3 regions of the Cytobacillus sp. OWB-43 genome follow, and region 3 is predicted to be linked to each of the others. Evidence: riboswitches for the same ligand, from Rfam matches in the RefSeq annotation. Region 3 holds a riboswitch; each other region holds the start of a gene.
What was found. A riboswitch is a leader RNA that binds a small molecule or an ion and turns the genes downstream of it on or off. The one in region 3 is predicted to bind thiamine pyrophosphate.

Region 1 (5,975 bases), 270 kb from region 3:
TGTGACAAGTAACACGAGTCCAACCGCGATAACGGTTAAAGTATTTACTAAAGAATTATCTTCTGTAACAGTTGATTTCATATCATAAAGTGCAACACTTTCGCCTAAAGTTAACGCTTGATTACCAAAATAGTTAGTACCTATTTCCCTTATCTCTTCTACTAATTGAAAAGGAATATCTCCTTCTGTTCCTGCATCAGTATTAATGATGATTCGACTGTAATTATTAGATAAGAATTGTTCCTTTGCTTCCTCCTCCAAATATTCTTGCGGAATAGTCGAACCAACCATATTCGCGTATCCAATTACATTTGAGACATGGTCAACCTCTTCAATAGATTCGATCATTTCTTTTTCTTTACCTATTTCATTATTAGGTACCAATAATACTACAGCGGTTGATTCGCCAAATATTTCTTCTACTTTTTGGATGTCTTGCCCTAATCTAGTACTATCAGGTTGATCCCCCATTCCATAAGTAAATGAGGTTTCTTTTTGTGCTAAAAAGCTAGGTATAATGAGAAGTAAGACGAAAATCAAGACTGGAAACCTTAACTTTAATGTTTTTTTTCCAATACCTTTAAAATTTGGTATTAATGATTTGTGCTGTGTTTTTTCAATCCAATGATGGAATAATAATGTAAGTGCTGGAAGGAATACCATCACACTTATAAAACTTAAAATTATTCCTTTAACAAGGTTTAAACCTAGGTCTGATCCAATCTCAAAATCCATAAACAATAATGCAATAAATCCAAATAGAGTTGTAGATGCGCTCGAGGCAATGACACTAAACGATTCTTTCATAGCTAGTTTCATAGCTTGATTTGGCTCATGCCCTTGTTTACGATAATCTTGAAAACTATGTAATAAAAAGATAGCGTAATCCAAGGAAACAGCTAGCTGCAAAATTGGTGCAACTGATTGTGTCACAAAGGACACTTCTCCTATAAAAACATTACTCCCTAAATTAATAATTACCGAAACACCGATAGCCGTTAAGAAAAAGAGCGGTTCGACCCAAGAGTTTGTCGAGAGAACTAGTATAATGATAATAATGGGAATAAGTATCCCTGCAGCGAGTAACGTTTCTTGCCCTGTCATTTTCTGCTGCGTAGCTGTATTTGCAGCTTCGCCAATAAGTGATCCCTTCTCACCAATTATTTGATATATATCTTCTGTTGCTTCGACCTCTTTGCCACTCTCAATGGTGACAGAATAAAGAGCGTGATTATTTTTGTAGTAATTTTCTATTGTGCCTTGGTCTCCGGTTTCTATTGGTGTTCTTATGTCCATCGCATCATCTAACCACATCACATCAGTTACACCTTGAACCTTATTTAATTTCTCTTTAATAACGAGCGCTTCTTGGATTGTGACATTCTCAACCATTACGCTTGTATTTGGAATGCCACTAGTAAACTCATCTTCCATCACTTCTAAAGCAACGGTAGATTCAGCTTCTGCTGGGATATAATCTTTCATATTATAATTAACATTCACAAACAGAAATCCAATAGCAGAAAGCACTGATAACAAAAAGAAAATGATGGTTACAGATTTTTTATAACGAATAATAAACTCAATCATTATTGGTTTCCCCACTTCTTGATGTTGAAATTCTTTTACAGTAACATTATACATACCACTGTGTTAGATAAACAACAAACAGTTGTGTAAAAAATGTTTTACATCCAACATTTAAGCGTACTTTGTTGGATTTCTCTAAAAAAGTGAGGGTGGCATGATGAACAAAAAATTGGATCGTCGGAAACAATATACTCGTATGGTGTTAAAGGAAAGTTTAATGGAATTATTAAGAGAAAAGATAATTTCATCCATTACCATTAAAGAATTATGTCAAAAAGCAGATATCAATCGTTCTACTTTTTATAGCCATTATCGTGATCAATTTGATTTACTTCAGCATATTGAAGATGAGATTTTGTTAGAATTACAGGTCACTTTAAAACAGTACAACCATAATGAGACAAATGAAACTTTTGCAATGACGAAGTATTTATTAGATTATGTTTATAAACGAAGTGCTGATTTTCTTGTTTTATTTAGTGACCATGGTAACAAAGCTTTTCAAACGAGAGTGATTGATACTGCACAATCAATCATTATTAATAGTTTAAAGGAAGATCCGCAGGTCATAAATATAGATAAATCAAAATATATGATTTACTTTGTAATTAGTGGATGTATTTATGTAATTGAAAAATGGTTAATGAATGGGATGAAAGAATCTCCGGAAGAAATGACAACCATTATTACTGAAATTAGTAATCGGGTTATTCTTCATTCTAAATAGTATGCGAATATATCAACATTCTTCACATCAATATTTTATTCACCTCTACTATATTGGGATTTAAACTGTATTCCTTACTCTTTTGCATCATTTACGTATCAATTAATAAATTGTATTTATCTCTACTACATTATCAATTGACAAGTATTGGTTTACAGATAATGATTTTTTGCTTATGATAGGATAGACGAACAAATAAAATATATCGAATGCGCTAGGGGAGCTATATTTAATGGCTGAGAAGGCAATTGCCTGACCCTTATAACCCGATCTAGATAATACTAGCGTGGGGAAGTGCAGTTGGTCAGTGTATTCTCTTTTTTTCTGCATAGCCAAACTGCATTCCATCGGGGTGCAGTTTTTTTTGTTCAAAAAATGTTAAAAGGAGATTTTTATATGAATCAATTATGTGGAACAAGTAGTATCGTAGGTTGTCAGTTTACGCTTTCTCCAATGAGTGAGAGGTATGTGGACATCATCTTATTTGCCCTTAAAGAAGTGAATATGTCAAAGGTGTGGTCAGAAACTGATGATGTATCTACTTGTATCCGTGGTAAGCAAATTCATGTTTTTGATGTAGTGAAGGCAATCTTTTTACACGCAGCTAAAACAGGAGAACACATCGCTATGAGTGGTACCTTTTCGATTGGTTGTCCAGGAGATTCAGCAGCAGATGTATACATGGACGAATCTGACATTGCCTTGAACAAGGATGATACAAAAGAAATAGACCAGCTTGCAGGTTGTAAATTTGCCCTCTATCCCTTAGGGAGGGAAGATTATATGGAAAAAATTTATGAGCAAATTGATTGGTCCAAGGAGACTGAAGTAAACGTTAGCCATAGCCATTATGCCACAAGGCTTGATGGCAAGGTGAATGATATTTTTAACTTGTTACAGAACGTTTTCGATCAGACCAAGCAAGATGTATCTCATGTGACAATGACATTCACATTATCAGCTAACAGCCCTACTGGAAAAGCTAAAGAAGTGAAAGTCTCATGATAAAATCATGGCGTCTGAAAGATATTGTTCTCATGTCAGTCCTGGGTGTCGTATTTGGCTTTATTTATTTAGGGTTTTTTGGGGTCGGTAAAGTTCTTGTTGCCATCCTTACCCCGTTTGGATTTGGACCCATTGGTTATGAATTGATTTATGGCATATGGTTTATTGTATCCATAATAGCTGCTTACATTATCAGAAAGCCAGGCGTTGCTTTTACAGCAGAAACCATTGCTGCTATTACCGAAGTACTTGTCGGCTCAACATCTGGACCCACTTTAATTCTTTCAGGGATGGTGCAAGGATTAGGGGCGGAAATCGCTTTTGCTCTGACAAAATGGAAAAATTATCAACCTCGTATTCTCGTTTTTTCAGGTGTCAGCGCTGCATTTATTAGTTTTCCTTACCATTTCTTTGTATCAGGTTTTCATGCCTATGAATCCTGGCTTATTATGACAATGTTTGTTATACGTCTCTTAAGTGGAGCTATCATTGCTGGTTATTTAGGAAAAATATTAGCAGATCAACTAGCGAAAACTGGTGTTTTAAATGGGTACCCTATTGGGAAGGAGGTACTAGCAAGGCATGGAAAATCATCAACCAATTTTTGAATTAGACTCTTTCTCATTTTCCTTTGATAAACACGATGAACCTTCTGTAAATAATGTAAGCTGTAAGTTATATGCAGAGGAAGTGACTTTATTACTTGGAGCAAGTGGTTCTGGCAAAAGTACACTGACACTATGTTTAAATGGTCTATATCCTGAGGCGGTTGAAGGTTTTACTTCAGGGGACCTTTTATATAAAGGGAGAAATATCTCCTCCTACCCTAAAGGAGTAATAAACCAAGAAATAGGCATTGTCTTTCAAGATCCAGAAAGTCAGTTTTGCATGGTTCGTGTAGAAGATGAATTAGCATTTGTGTTAGAAAACTTGTCTATTCCCAGATGCCAAATGAAACAAAGAATAGAACATGTGCTAGATATTGTAGGATTATCACAATATATGAAACATAACATTCACCATCTTTCAGGAGGACAAAAACAAAAGGTTGCGCTAGCTTCTATCCTTTTAATGGACCCTCAATACTTAATTTTAGATGAACCTACAGCAAATTTAGATCCGATATCTAGCCTAGAGTTTATCGAGACAATTATTAAGATTCAAAAACAACAAAGATTTGGTTTGCTTGTAATTGAACACGAAATCGATGACTGGGAACCATACGCTCATCGGTTGGTTGCGCTTAATAAAAAAGGAGAAATACTTTTAGATAGTACGCCGAAGGAAGGTTTTCAAAATCATTTACATAAGTTGACGAAGAATCGTATAAGAGTTCCTAAAAGGTATGAAAATAGGAAAATGCCTAGTCGACCATCAAGTGAGAAAGAAAGTACAGAAGTAATCGTCAATCTTAAAGATATACAATTTAACTATAAAAATAAGCAAATCCTAAATGAACTTTCCTTTTCAATCAAAGAAGGGGACTTTTGCGCAATAGTTGGCGAAAATGGTGCTGGTAAATCTACTTTATTACAGTTAATAGCCAAATTAATTAAGCCCGTATCAGGCTCAATCGATTTTTTAAACACTCCATTAAGTAATTGGCATGAAAACGAATTGTATAAGAATATGGGCTATGTATTTCAAAATCCTGAGCATCAATTTATTAACCAAACTGTATACGATGAAGTGTGTTTTGGTATCAAGCTAAGTGGCTATTCTAGAGAAGAAACAGAAAGAATGGTTCATCATTTATTAACCGATTTTGATCTCTTATCTGATAAGTGGAAAAATCCATTTTCCTTAAGTGGTGGCCAAAAAAGAAGGCTAAGTGTAGCAACGATGTTACATTCCAAACCTGATTTACTTCTATTCGATGAACCAACATTTGGACAAGATGCCTATACGACCTCTCAATTTATGCGTAAAGTCATGCACCTAAATGATAAAGGGGCCACCATCGTTTTCGTTACACATGACATGGATTTAGTTGATTCATACTGTAATAATGTCTTGGTTATGCAACAAGGAAAGATCGTTTATGATGGTACACCTAAAGCACTTTGGCGAAAAACTGACCTTTTAGAAAGAGCCAGATTAAGGATACCTTACCGCTTACGGTTGATAAATGAAGAGATGACGATATGATACACTCATTAAATCCAACCATAAAAGCTATTACGGTTATCTTACCTGCCATTTTGTTGAGCTTTTCCTTTGATATTATTACACCAGCGATTATGTTTATTTATATCCTGATACTTACCTTTTTCTTCAGTAAACTGAACATAAAGAAATGGTTGTTTTACTTTATACCGATGTCCTTTTTTGCGCTCGGGTTAGCTTGGATGACAATGCTGTATACGGATGATAAGTACGCAACTGGTCCTATTGTTTTTTCGTTCTTTTCTTTTGATATTAGGACGGGTAGCATTATAGTTAGTATGAGTTTAGCACTAAGGTCATTGTGTTTTATAGGGTTATCTTTACTCTTTGCTTTTACAACTGATCCAACAAAATTTATGTTAAGTTTAATGCAGCAAGTTCGCCTTTCACCTAAGTTAACTTATGGTATTTTGGCAGGGTATCGCTTTGTTCCAACCTTCAAGCACGAATTAGACTTGTTAAAGAAAGCTCATCGTGTTCGGGGCCT
Region 2 (5,975 bases), 200 kb from region 3:
AACCAGAGATGAGCGCCTCGCAAAAGGGATTAGCAAGTCCCTCGGAAAGAAAACTAGAGATGAGCGCCTCGCAAAAGGGTTTAGCAAGTCACTCGGAAGGGGAATTAGAGATGAGCGCCCCGCAAAAGGGATTAGCGAGTCACTCAGAAAGAAAACCAGAAATGAGCGCCTCGCAAAAGGGATTAGCAAGTCCCTCAGAAAGAAAACCAGAAATGAGCGCCTCGCAAAATGGTTTAGCGAGTCCCTCAGAAAGAAAACCAGAGATGAGCGCCCCGCAAAAGGGTTTAGCAAGTCCCTCAAAAGGAGAATCAGAGATGAGTGCCCTGCAAAAAAGTTTAGCAATTCACTCAGAAAGAAAACCAGAGATGAACGCCTCGCAAAAGGGTTTAGCAAGTCACTCAGAAAGAAAACCAGAGATAACCGCCTCACAAAAAGGGAGTTATTCAGCAATTTATTTAGAACCAAACACAAATGAAAGCCGAGCAAGGGAGTGCCCGGCTTTCATAAATTCGTTTAGGATAATGCGAATTACTTAGATAGTAAAAGAAATATTCTAATGAACTATAACCATAATCATCACAAGCTTTATCCTATCCCACTAACAATCAATTCAGCAGCTTCTTCAGCTGTTTTCCCGTCAACATTGATTTTTAGATGATATGGTTGATAATGAGCTTGTCTTTCTTTGTAGAGATGATACATTTCGTCAGTAGAAAGACCATTCAATTTCGGTCTTGTATCTTTAATCAATGGGTATCGATCGAGCCAATTTTCCCATGAGAGCTCGATAAGGACAACGGTACTGTTTTGTAAACAAATTTCGCGGTTCTTACTGTTTAAAAAGGCGCCGCCGCCTAATGAAAGAATCTGTTTTTCTTCGGCAGATAGTTGTTCAATCAATTCGCTTTCAGCTTTTCGAAAAATTTCTTCACCATGATCAAGGAAAATTTTTGAAGTTGACATCCCAAACTGTTGTTCAATGCGTTCATCCGTGTCGATTAAACCCCACTGTAATTTCTTAGCTAATTCCGTTCCTATGGATGTCTTACCGACCCCCATAAACCCAATAAGTACAATACTCTTATCTTCCATAGACTGTCCTCCTGAATGTTATATAAAATATCATATCATAACGTTTTATGTCGCAACATCGTTTCTATCCAATGTTTTTTATTTTCATTTCTATCATTTCATGTTATATTGAGTGCATCATATGTTATAAGTTTTCACTGGGGGTGCCTTCACATAGAGGCTGAGATTGAATGCCGTTCAAAACCCTTTGAACCTGATCTGGTTTGTACCAGTGGAGGGAAGTGTGTCGATGTAGTCGTCCTCGCTTCCTTTTGGAAGTAGAGGATTTTTTTTATATATGAATAAATGCTAGGGGTGCCAAATACTTGGCTGAGATGAACCCTTTGAACCTGATCTAGTTAATACTAGCGTAGGGAAGCGAGTGACGTCATACATATCATGATGACCAAAGCCGCTTATTCAAAATAGCGGCTTTTTTATTTTTATCGAAAGGAGGAAAGGTCTATGAATAAAATCCAAAAAATGACGATGACGGCAACGATTGCAGCCATCACTACTGTGTCGAGTAGTCTCATTTTTATTCCGATTGGAATAGCGAAAATTTTTCCGATTCAGCACTTGGCGAATGTATTATCTGCTGTACTTCTTGGACCATGGTATGCCGTTAGTCAAGCGTTTCTTTCATCTACATTGAGAAATATGATGGGGACTGGAAGTGTTTTTGCCTATCCCGGGAGTATGATTGGCGCATTACTTGCAGGGTTCCTTTATCAAAAAACGAAAAAAATTGGCTTCTCAGCACTAGGTGAAGTCGTTGGAACAGGAATGATAGGGGCAGTAGCGACTTATCCGATTAGTACATTACTTTTAGGACAAGAAGCAACCCTTTTCGGATTCCTACCAGCATTTATGGTGAGCTCGTTTACTGGAGCAATTTTAGGATATGGTTTATTAAGAGTATTAATTAAGAATAAAGCTATTGGAGGTTACATCAATGAAAACAGCATTAACGATCGCAGGTTCTGATTCAGGAGGAGGAGCTGGGATTCAAGCAGATCTTAAAACTTTTTCCGCCAATGGTGTGTTTGGCATGTCCGTCATTACGGCGATTACCGCTCAAAATACAGTAGAGGTACGTTCGGTACAGGATATAGAAATCAATATTATAAAAGACCAAATAGAAGCTGTGTTTGATGATATCCAAGTTGATGCTGTCAAAATCGGGATGTTGTCATCTAGTGAGACTGTAAAAATCGTCGCAGACCGTTTAAATCATTATAGTCCAAAAGTGATTGTGTTAGATCCTGTTATGGTTTCAAAAGGTGGACATCATCTTTTAAAGGAACAAGCTATTGAAGCATTAAAAGCGAAAATGTTACCACTTGCGACTGTAATTACGCCAAACATTCCTGAAGCTGAAGTACTTTCGGGTATGACAATTCGCACGGTTGATGATATGGAGCAAGCTTGTAAAAAATTATATGAATTAGGGCCAAAAGCCGTCTTATTAAAAGGTGGACATTTAGAAGGAGAACCGAATGACTTATTATGGGATGGACAAAGTTTCAACTGGTTTAATGGTCGAAGAGTAGAGACAAAAAACACCCATGGTACAGGTTGTACTCTATCATCTGCCATTGCTGCTGGGTTAGCAAAAGGGGAAGAACTTATTGAGGCCATACAGTCTGCGAAAAATTATATTTCCATAGCGATTGAGCATAGCCTAGCACTCGGTCATGGGCATGGTCCGACAAATCATTTTTATGAGTTATACAACAAAGCAAAGATGGAGGAAAGATAATGGCGATTTCAAGTGAAGCAGTTGAGAGAGTCTTTCAGCAGTTACAAGAACAAACCCCACTCATTCATCATTTAACAAATACAGTAACTATTAATGATTGTGCAAATGTGACCCTAGCAATGGGCGGTTCACCTGTTATGGCCACCCAACTCTTAGAAGTAGAAGAAATGGCTATGATGGCAGATGGGCTCGTAATTAATTTTGGTACTATTAATGATGCGATGTTTGCGGCAATGATTAAAGCTGGACAAACTGCCAATAAAAAAGGGGTCCCAGTAATATTTGATCCAGTTGGTGTTGGTGCAACCACTTATCGCACAAATAAGGCAAAAGAGCTAATTAGCACAATAAAAGTGTCCATTATTCGCGGCAATGCTTCTGAAGTTTCTGCTCTTATTGGTAAGAATACAAAAACGCGTGGTGTTGATGCAGGGGCAATTGAAATAGCACCTGAAGCACTTGCAAAGGAGGCAGCTGAAGTCCTAAACTGTCTCATTGTTATTAGTGGAAAAGAAGATGTCATTACAGATGGGAAGCAATTAGTTGTGATTGATAATGGAGATTATCTTTTGACGAAGGTAACAGGAACTGGCTGCATGACAGCTTCATTAGTAGCAACTGCTGCTGCTGTTTCAGAAAATTGGTTTGACGGGGCTGTTATTGGTATGGCTACTATGAGTCTAGCAGGGGAAATCGCAGCTAAGAGCTTACATGCCGGTGAAGGGTTAGGTTCATTTCGAGTGAAGCTAATGGATACGATTAGTACAATGAATGCAGCCATATGGCTAGATGGAGTGAGGCAAAACTAATGGATTACCGTTTATATTTAGTCACAGATGATAAAATAGCAAACAATGAATTATATGATATTGTTCGAAGTGGTGTAAAAGGTGGTGTGACCATCGTTCAATTAAGAGAGAAGACAGCGGATGGTCAACTCTTTTATGAAAAGGCGAAAATATTACAATCTATATTAAAGCCATTGGATATTCCACTGATTATTAATGATAGAGTAGACATCGCTTTAGCGGTAGGTGCAGCAGGTGTGCATGTTGGACAAGATGATCTGCCATGTGCCGTCGTTAGAAAGATTGTTCCTGATGATATGGTAGTTGGTATCTCTGTATCCAATGTGGAAGAAGCGAAACTTGCTCAAGAACAAGGAGCAAATTATGTTGGAATAGGTTCGGTGTTTCCGACAACTTCTAAATCAGATGCTGATTTATTAGCACCAGGTATGCTCGAGGAAATCATTGCAGCGATTGATATTCCTGCTGTCGCTATTGGTGGTATTCAACTAGAAAACATAAAAATGCTTAAAAATCGAGGGTTAGCAGGTGTTTCTGTTGTCTCAGCAATTAGTAAATCTAAAAATCCAGAAAAGTCAGCTCGAGATTTACTTCAATTATTCCTTTAGACCTAAAAAATATCATAAGTGTAGTTAAAGAGAACTTATTCCATTGACAAGATACTATTAATATACTAAAATTACTTTTGGTTCGAGATATTTCATTTTAGTGTATTTCGAATAAATTATTACGACATTCGGAGGTCTTCACATAATGGCAAAAGTTCTATTTGTAAACGCAAGTGATCGTCCAGTTGAAGCTGGAATTTCTGTAAAAATGTATCATGCATTTTTACAATCATATAAAGAATCAAATCCATCAGATGATATTACGGAATTGAATCTTTTTGAAGAAAACATGCCTTACTATGGTAATGATGCAATCAATGGTACTTTTAAAAAGAACCAAGGGTTGGAATTAACTGCTGCAGAAGAAAAGGGTGCGGCGCTAGTTGAGAAGTATTTAAATCAGTTCTTTGATGCTGATAAAATCGTTTTCGCATTCCCACTTTGGAATTCAACTGTACCAGCTCCATTGATCAGCTATGTTTCTTACTTAGCTCAAGCAGGTAAAATGTTTAAATATACTGCTGAAGGTCCAGTAGGATTTGCTGGCGACAAGAAAGTGATGCTTTTAAATGCTAGAGGTTCTGATTATTCACTAGAAGGTATGGCTGCTGGCGAAATGGCAGTTAACTTAGTAAAAACAATTATCAGCCTTTGGGGCATTACTTCTCCTTCAGAAGTAGTGATTGAAGGACATAACCAATACCCAGATCGTACACAAGATATTATTGAAGAAGGATTACAAAACGTAGCTAAAGCTGCTGCTCAATTCTAATTCGATACGAAAGCATCTCTATATTTTTGTAGAGGTGCTTTTTTTGTCTAAAGGACGTCCTAAAACTTGTATTTAGGAAATCACGGTCGCTCATTCTTTGTGTAAACCTTGAATAAACTTGACCAGTATCACACAACTCGATGATGTGTAAAGAGGTTAGGATTCAAAACAGGAAGACATTTTAAACAAGCTAGTAAGATAAAAACGTATACGCAGTTAAATATGTTTTTTAACTACAAGCATGAATGATTGCTGAGGAACTATTTGTCGAATCAGTACCCAATCTGTTACGAGCTTACTTACTTATCTTAAAGTAGAACAAAACAGAGTGAGGAATGGCCTCACTCTGTTTGCTATTGTTTTTCAATTTTTGAAGGATTGTTTATTTTATAAGGTACTGTTTCTTCTACTTTATGCTCTTCATCGACATCGTCTTGGGCTTTTGGTAATTTCTTTTTGACGATTTTGCCATTAAAGGAAAGTTTGTCTCCGATAGCTAATTCTTGTTTTTTTAATGTTTTAGAGTGACTGCACCAAGCTAGTCCAATTGGTAAAGGGTCGTCTTGATGAATGACAACCTCATCGAGCACAATGACTTCATCATGGTCCTCAGTGAAATGGTTATAGCTTAGCGCAAATTGCTTCACAATTGCTGAAAAAGCGACCTTATCTTCAGGAAGTTGGATTTTTTTAGCTGCTTCTTTTTTCTTTGTTTTCGTTTTTGTAGCTGTGATTTTCGGCGGTGTTGGCGCTTGCTCTTTTGTTTTTTCGTCGGCCTGTTTTTCTTCTATTTGTGCGGTGTTTGGTTGTCCAGCAGCATCAAAAGCTTCTTTACCAAAGTTGCCTGCTTGCATTTCTTTTAAATAAGCCGGATGAATGCAACTTAGTTTTCCATCTTGGAACTTGATTACAATGGTGTAATGATCATCTTCTTCACCGTATGCTTGATAGCC
Region 3 (5,975 bases):
GCTTGGGCTGTTCCTGTTTTACCTGCAATCTTATACTTTTTATTTGTAATCCCACTATTTGCTGTTCCCTGCGGATGGTTGACTACTTGGATAAACCCATCTTGTACATGTTCAATCCATGCATCCTTCATCGTAATTTTATTCAAAACATTCGGCTCAATGGATTTATAAACCGCACCAAGTTGATTATTCTCAAGATTCGGTTCACGAATTTCCTTCACAATCTGTGGTTGCATACGGTAACCACCATTTGCTATCGTTGATACATATTGCGCCAATTGTAGCGGACTATAAGTATCGAATTGTCCAATGGCAAAATCAAGTGTATTCCCTCCATTAGGAGGAATTGGTGATTGTCCTGTTACTTCACCTGGTAAGTCGATACCCGTTTTCACCCCAAGACCGAACTGGTGAAAATTATATCGTAACTTTCTAATACCTTCATCTTTATCAATACGTAGTTTACCTCGCGGAATGTATTCTTGTTGTCCACCAATTCTCATCGCTATTAGAAACATATAAACATTTGAAGATTTCCTAAGGGCCGTTAGATCATTAATGGCACCAAATCCTGCCGTATTCCAAGATCGTTTAGGTTGTGTTCCGTCAAAATACAAAGGTCTATCTACCAAAACACTCCAAGGTGAGATTACTCCTTCTTCGTAACCTGCTAACACTGTTGCGCCTTTTATAGTGGAACCCATTGAATATTGACTTGTCATATTACCTAAGGCGTAATCCATGACTTCTGTTTCACCAGTTTTTTCATCTTTGACAAATTGTTTGCCAGCCATTGCGAGAACCTCACCTGTTTGTGGGTTCATCGCTGAAACGAAGCCACGATCTAAATAGTAATTACTTCCCCTCAGACTTCGAACATGCTTTTCAATGATTTTTTCTACCTCTTGTTGGAATTCGATATCAGTTGTTAAGACAAGGTCTTTTCCTGCTTGTCCTTCTCTTACCACATCTTGCTTTGTTACTTCACCCGTTTTATCTGTGTAATTTTTCATGATTTTCTTTTGCCCTTGTAAAACAGACTCGTATTGCAATTCTAAATAACTCTTGCCGACACGATCATTGCGACTATAACCTTTAGATTGATAATATTCGAGCATTTCACTAGGCAAGCCCTCTTTTGAACTTGAAACATTTCCAAGTACAGAACTTAATGTTACTTCTCCATCTTCGTCCTTTAAAGCATTATAACGTTCCCAGTCTACCGTTGTATCAATACCAGGTAGTAAATGAAGATTCTCACTAACAAGAGCAAATTCATCTTCATTAACATTTTTGTTCTTAATAAAATGAGGTGTCAACATTCGACTACTTGCCATTTCTCGAAATATCGCTAAAACTTCTAGTTCATCCTTCTTAAAAGCATTCAGTTCTTCTTCTGTTATTCGTTCCCGCGTTCGTTTATATATTTCTTCATCTACTTCTTTTGCTGACATATCACTTGCTTGCAATTCATCTTTTTCTTTATCCGATACTTTTTCTGCTGCTTCATTCGGATACTTTATTATCCAAAAGTCTTGTTTATCTCTTTCCGTAATCGCCTTCAAGTCTTCTTCCGTGTCTTTTTTAATCATTTTCGCTAAAAGCTCTGATGTCTGAATCATTTCTTCTTGAGTTGTAGATTGAGAGCGAGTATAACTTATGGCTAATTGAGGCTTATTCCCTACAACCAGTCTACCTTTACTATCATAGATCTGCCCCCTAGGTGCCGTGCTTGCTACTGGCACCTCCACTTCCCGTTCAATCTCTTTTTTATAATTCTCCCCGTAAACAATTTGAACAATACCTAAGCGGAAGATTAGAATCGAAAAGAGGATAAATACTGCAAAAAACATTAAATTAATCCGAAAAACCATTTTTTTATTTCTTTTCTTTCTTTTCTGCTCTCCCGCCATCATCAACACAACCAATCATCAAAGTATGAATGTTCTTAATTATTACTATATGTAACTATTATATTTCAAAAATATATTATCTATTAAAATTAGATTAATAATATAACCTATCTTACAACAAATATCCAATTTTTTCAATTGTTATGAAGAAATATTTGATAAAAAAAGATCAATTTTACACTTTCAGTAACATTTTCTAAAAAGGACGGTAGATGGTGATCAAATCAGGTATCCACTTGACTGCCTTTTAAGTGATGATTGTTCTTCATTTTTATTAGCTAAATAAAAAAATCGATTGTTAACCAACCGATTTTTTCATTTGACTCATTTGTAGTTTTTGACGATATACTACTGGCTCATATAACATGAATACTCCAATTAACCCAATAATCGCAAAGCTTAAAGGAATATAGAGTCCATATTGATAAGCGGTTGTAAGGTCAAAATTAGCAAAATGGTCCAATACTTTCCCAAAAAGAGCTGGCAGCAACACTGCGCTAAGAAAGCCACCCGTATTGGCGAAACCGGAAATAAGCCCCACTTCCTTTATATGAAAGGACTGTCTAACAACTGTAAAGGTTAGAGCACTCGCACCATTTGCATAGCCTATGATCACGAATAAAAGAATGAATAATAAATACGGTGGCTCTCCACCCAGCAATACTAGTGTGATCCAAGCAGAAACCGACAGCAACTGCACGATAACATACGGTAATTTGACACTGTCAAAAAAAGTAGATAGATAGGTTGTTAATGGCGCTCCGATAATGGCACCAAATAAGCCGTACATAATTACTTCACTTGCACTTGATCTTGATAAACCGTAAATGTCCATACCATAGGGAACAGCCCAAGAGCCAATAAAGCCAATATATGTGCCTACTACACCAAAATGACAAAGGAATGTCGCCCAAGCTTGGCGATTGACTAGTAATCTTCTTATGATGACTAATAACGGTTCATTTGTTTCTTTTTGATTTTTTTCTTCTTCCATTTGAAATTTCTTCTTAGGATATTTTATTAAAACAACATAGAGTCCGATACCGAGGGTGAATATTACGATGCCAACAATTAAAAATGGAAGTCTCCACCCTAATAGAGAAATGGTCGAACTAAAAGGAACTGTTGCCAATAAGAAACCTAAACTTCCTGTCATTCCAGCAAATCCCACTAGCATCGAAAACTCCTGCTGCTTGAACCAAATGCTCAATACAAGAACTAAATTGACCCAAATAGTAGCATCGCCAATTCCACATAATAGCCTAGCAAAGATAAGCATATAACTATTATCTACCGAACTATAGAGGATGGTACCTAGTCCGTTTAGCAGCGTTCCAGCGACTAGAAATACATTTGGACCAAATCTATCAGAGAATAATCCGATGGGAATTTGCAATCCAGCATAAGCAAAAAATTGAATACTCGTTATCAGCCCAATCGTTGCTGCAGTTAAATGAAATTCTTCCATTAATTGATCAGTAATTAAACCAGGTGCTGTTCTTTGACTAACCATAAATAAATAGGCTAAAAGTAAAACACCAAATACAACCCATCTGTACTTACTTTGTTGTTTATTCATTATTTAAACGCCTTCCTCAATTTAACATTCGTCTCTCATTATACGCTTATTGTCTTTATATATATATAGGAAGTTTATATGTCTATGAGGGTGGAGAAGTAGAAGTCATTTCTATTGACTAGATGAGTAGTTGGTGAAGATCTAACTTCTTTTTTAGGAAAATCCGATATGGCAAACTGTCTTAATTGCATAACAAACCTGATATTACAACGATTATAAAGGGTATGATGTTAACAGAATTGAGTTAGTATGAACTAACCTTATTCTGTTAACACTATTCCCGCTTTCATTTATGAAGTTTTATGCATATGTTTTATCACTTAACCACTTTTCTTGGGTATAAGCCATTTCCCAAAAAGCTAACTCATATTGACAGCTAATGGTAAATGCCATTTTCATTTTTTCTTTTTCTGTTTCAGATGCAATTTCAGCAAGCCGATCAAGATGATGAATTTGTTCAAGTACAAGTTTAACAAACCATTCTCCACCGTATGTATCAATCCAGGTACGATAGATTTCTTCTTTTGGTTTTGCCCCTTTAAAGCTCTGCCCAATATCATAATAAATCCAATAACACGGAAGCAAACTAGCGATGACCTCGCCAACTGTGCCTGTCTCTGCTACACGATATAAATGGGATGTATATGCATAGGCAGTAGGAGCGGGTCTAAACTGGTTTAACTCTTCTTCAGAAACTTTTAATACCTCCATAAATTTGTTATGTAACCCTAGTTCAGCTTCATAGGTACCTTGCGCATGCGAGGCCATTCTTGAGGTCATATATAAATTCTCTGCTTTAGAAGCAGCGATTGCTTGCACACGAGCAAAATGTGATAAATAGTAAGAATCTTGTAACACATAAAAGCGGAAACACTCAATTGGTAAATCTCCCTTAGCAATTCCTTTAACGAAAGGGTGTTCAAAATTCGCTTCCCATATATCATGTACTTCTTTCCTTAACGATTGTGTAAACGTTTCTTTTGTTGTCATCATTTCTACCTCTTCTCTTTTTTTATCGAGCATAAAAAATCCAGAAAAGCGAAAAACCACTTCCTATAAGAAAGTGGTTACTGTATACATCATTCATTTAGTTATAGTTATAACGTTAACTAAATTGATATACGCCACTTCCCTACGCTGGTATCAACCAGATCAGGTTCTAAGAGTCTTAAAGTTATTGCACTTTAATCTCAGCCTTTTAAAGGCACCCCTAGTGGATTTATTCAATTATGCTTTCAAAGTTATGTTATCATCTTATCAATAAATGTCAACTGCAAGTTTAGGAATTGAGCAATGTCAAGCTTCTCTTTCAGTAACGATTATGAACAAGTTGGATGAATGCTGTCGTTACCTAAACACTTCAACTGATCTAACACCGCGGCTTAAATTGGCATTGACTCAAGGATGGATAACTCCAAATATTCTCCATGCATTTACACTCTCCACCCTCTTCGCCTAGTGAAGTTTTTCTTTATAATGAAAGCTTACGACTTTTTATCAGCTAAAAAAATGTTTATACTAGAATTATGATTTTGGATAAAGAATGGGTGAATACTACTTGGAAACACATATTTTTTCAAAGGGAGAAGAAATCGCCAACGCGATCGTACACGGAATCGGTGCGCTATTAAGTATTGCGGCTCTCGTCATTTTAACTGTTTTCTCATCCTTATATGGAACAGCTTGGCATATTGTCAGCTTTGTTCTTTTTGGTACAACGATGGTTATTTTATATTTCTCATCAACTTTGCTACATAGTTTACCTGCTGGAAAAGCAAAGGATGTATTTGAGATTCTCGATCATTCTTCCATTTACTTTTTTATTGCTGGAACGTTCACACCGTTTCTATTTATAACAGTTAAAGGAACCTTAGGATGGACCTTATTTGGTCTTGTATGGGGGCTAGCAATTGCTGGAACAGTTTTCAAATGTTTTTTTGTTAAAAAGTTTTTAGTCTTCTCGACATTACTATATGTTTTGATGGGCTGGCTAATTATATTTGCCTGGGAGCCTCTGGTTACACACTTACCTACACAAGGAATGATTTTCCTCATTATCGGTGGCGTTCTATACACTGCTGGTTCAATATTTTATGTATGGAGAGGATTTAAGTACCATCACGCATTGTGGCATGTTTTTGTTCTTGCTGGTTCGATTATGCATTTTTTTGCTGTTCTCTCGCTTTTACCTTGATCAAAATTTACCTCTTTATAAATGATCTGCAGATGGCTACTCTCACCACCTGCAGATTTATTAATATCAGTTTGTAGAGTTTTTATCACATTACTTGTTCTATATTAATAATAAACTACTACTTATAATAACTTCATTACTTCATAGCGAAAGCTCAATTTTTTATACCCTTGTTTACGATACATATCCTTTGGCGTGTCATTGCTGTCGGCTACAAGTATAACCCTATGATTGCTAAATCGCTTCATTACTTCATATTGCAAGCTTGCAGCAATCCCCTTTAATCGGT

Region 1: it holds a riboswitch for thiamine pyrophosphate, as region 3 does, so the genes downstream of both, U9M49_RS04430 (YkoF family thiamine/hydroxymethylpyrimidine-binding protein) here and tenA (thiaminase II) in region 3, are expected to answer to the same signal.
Region 2: it holds a riboswitch for thiamine pyrophosphate, as region 3 does, so the genes downstream of both, thiW (energy coupling factor transporter S component ThiW) here and tenA (thiaminase II) in region 3, are expected to answer to the same signal.

What each region holds. Positions count from the first base shown of each region.
Region 1 covers NZ_JAYEFF010000001.1:894,339-900,313, forward strand. Annotated here, with positions in the region: gene U9M49_RS04420 (efflux RND transporter permease subunit) at 1-1,590, opposite strand, end outside; gene U9M49_RS04425 (TetR/AcrR family transcriptional regulator) at 1,748-2,317, shown strand; TPP riboswitch at 2,524-2,627, shown strand; gene U9M49_RS04430 (YkoF family thiamine/hydroxymethylpyrimidine-binding protein) at 2,714-3,322, shown strand; gene U9M49_RS04435 (ECF transporter S component) at 3,319-3,930, shown strand; gene U9M49_RS04440 (energy-coupling factor transporter ATPase) at 3,905-5,470, shown strand; gene U9M49_RS04445 (energy-coupling factor transporter transmembrane component T) at 5,467-5,975, shown strand, end outside.
Region 2 covers NZ_JAYEFF010000001.1:964,813-970,787, reverse strand. Annotated here, with positions in the region: gene U9M49_RS04795 (hypothetical protein) at 1-536, shown strand, start outside; gene U9M49_RS04790 (shikimate kinase) at 586-1,092, opposite strand; TPP riboswitch at 1,222-1,329, shown strand; TPP riboswitch at 1,373-1,465, shown strand; gene thiW (energy coupling factor transporter S component ThiW) at 1,537-2,058, shown strand; gene thiD (bifunctional hydroxymethylpyrimidine kinase/phosphomethylpyrimidine kinase) at 2,027-2,833, shown strand; gene thiM (hydroxyethylthiazole kinase) at 2,833-3,642, shown strand; gene thiE (thiamine phosphate synthase) at 3,642-4,250, shown strand; gene U9M49_RS04765 (FMN-dependent NADH-azoreductase) at 4,396-5,022, shown strand; gene U9M49_RS04760 (hypothetical protein) at 5,376-5,975, opposite strand, start outside.
Region 3 covers NZ_JAYEFF010000001.1:1,167,718-1,173,692, forward strand. Annotated here, with positions in the region: gene U9M49_RS05695 (peptidoglycan D,D-transpeptidase FtsI family protein) at 1-1,913, opposite strand, end outside; gene U9M49_RS05700 (MFS transporter) at 2,212-3,492, opposite strand; gene tenA (thiaminase II) at 3,793-4,482, opposite strand; TPP riboswitch at 4,605-4,714, opposite strand; gene trhA (PAQR family membrane homeostasis protein TrhA) at 5,051-5,686, shown strand; gene U9M49_RS05715 (GNAT family N-acetyltransferase) at 5,809-5,975, opposite strand, start outside.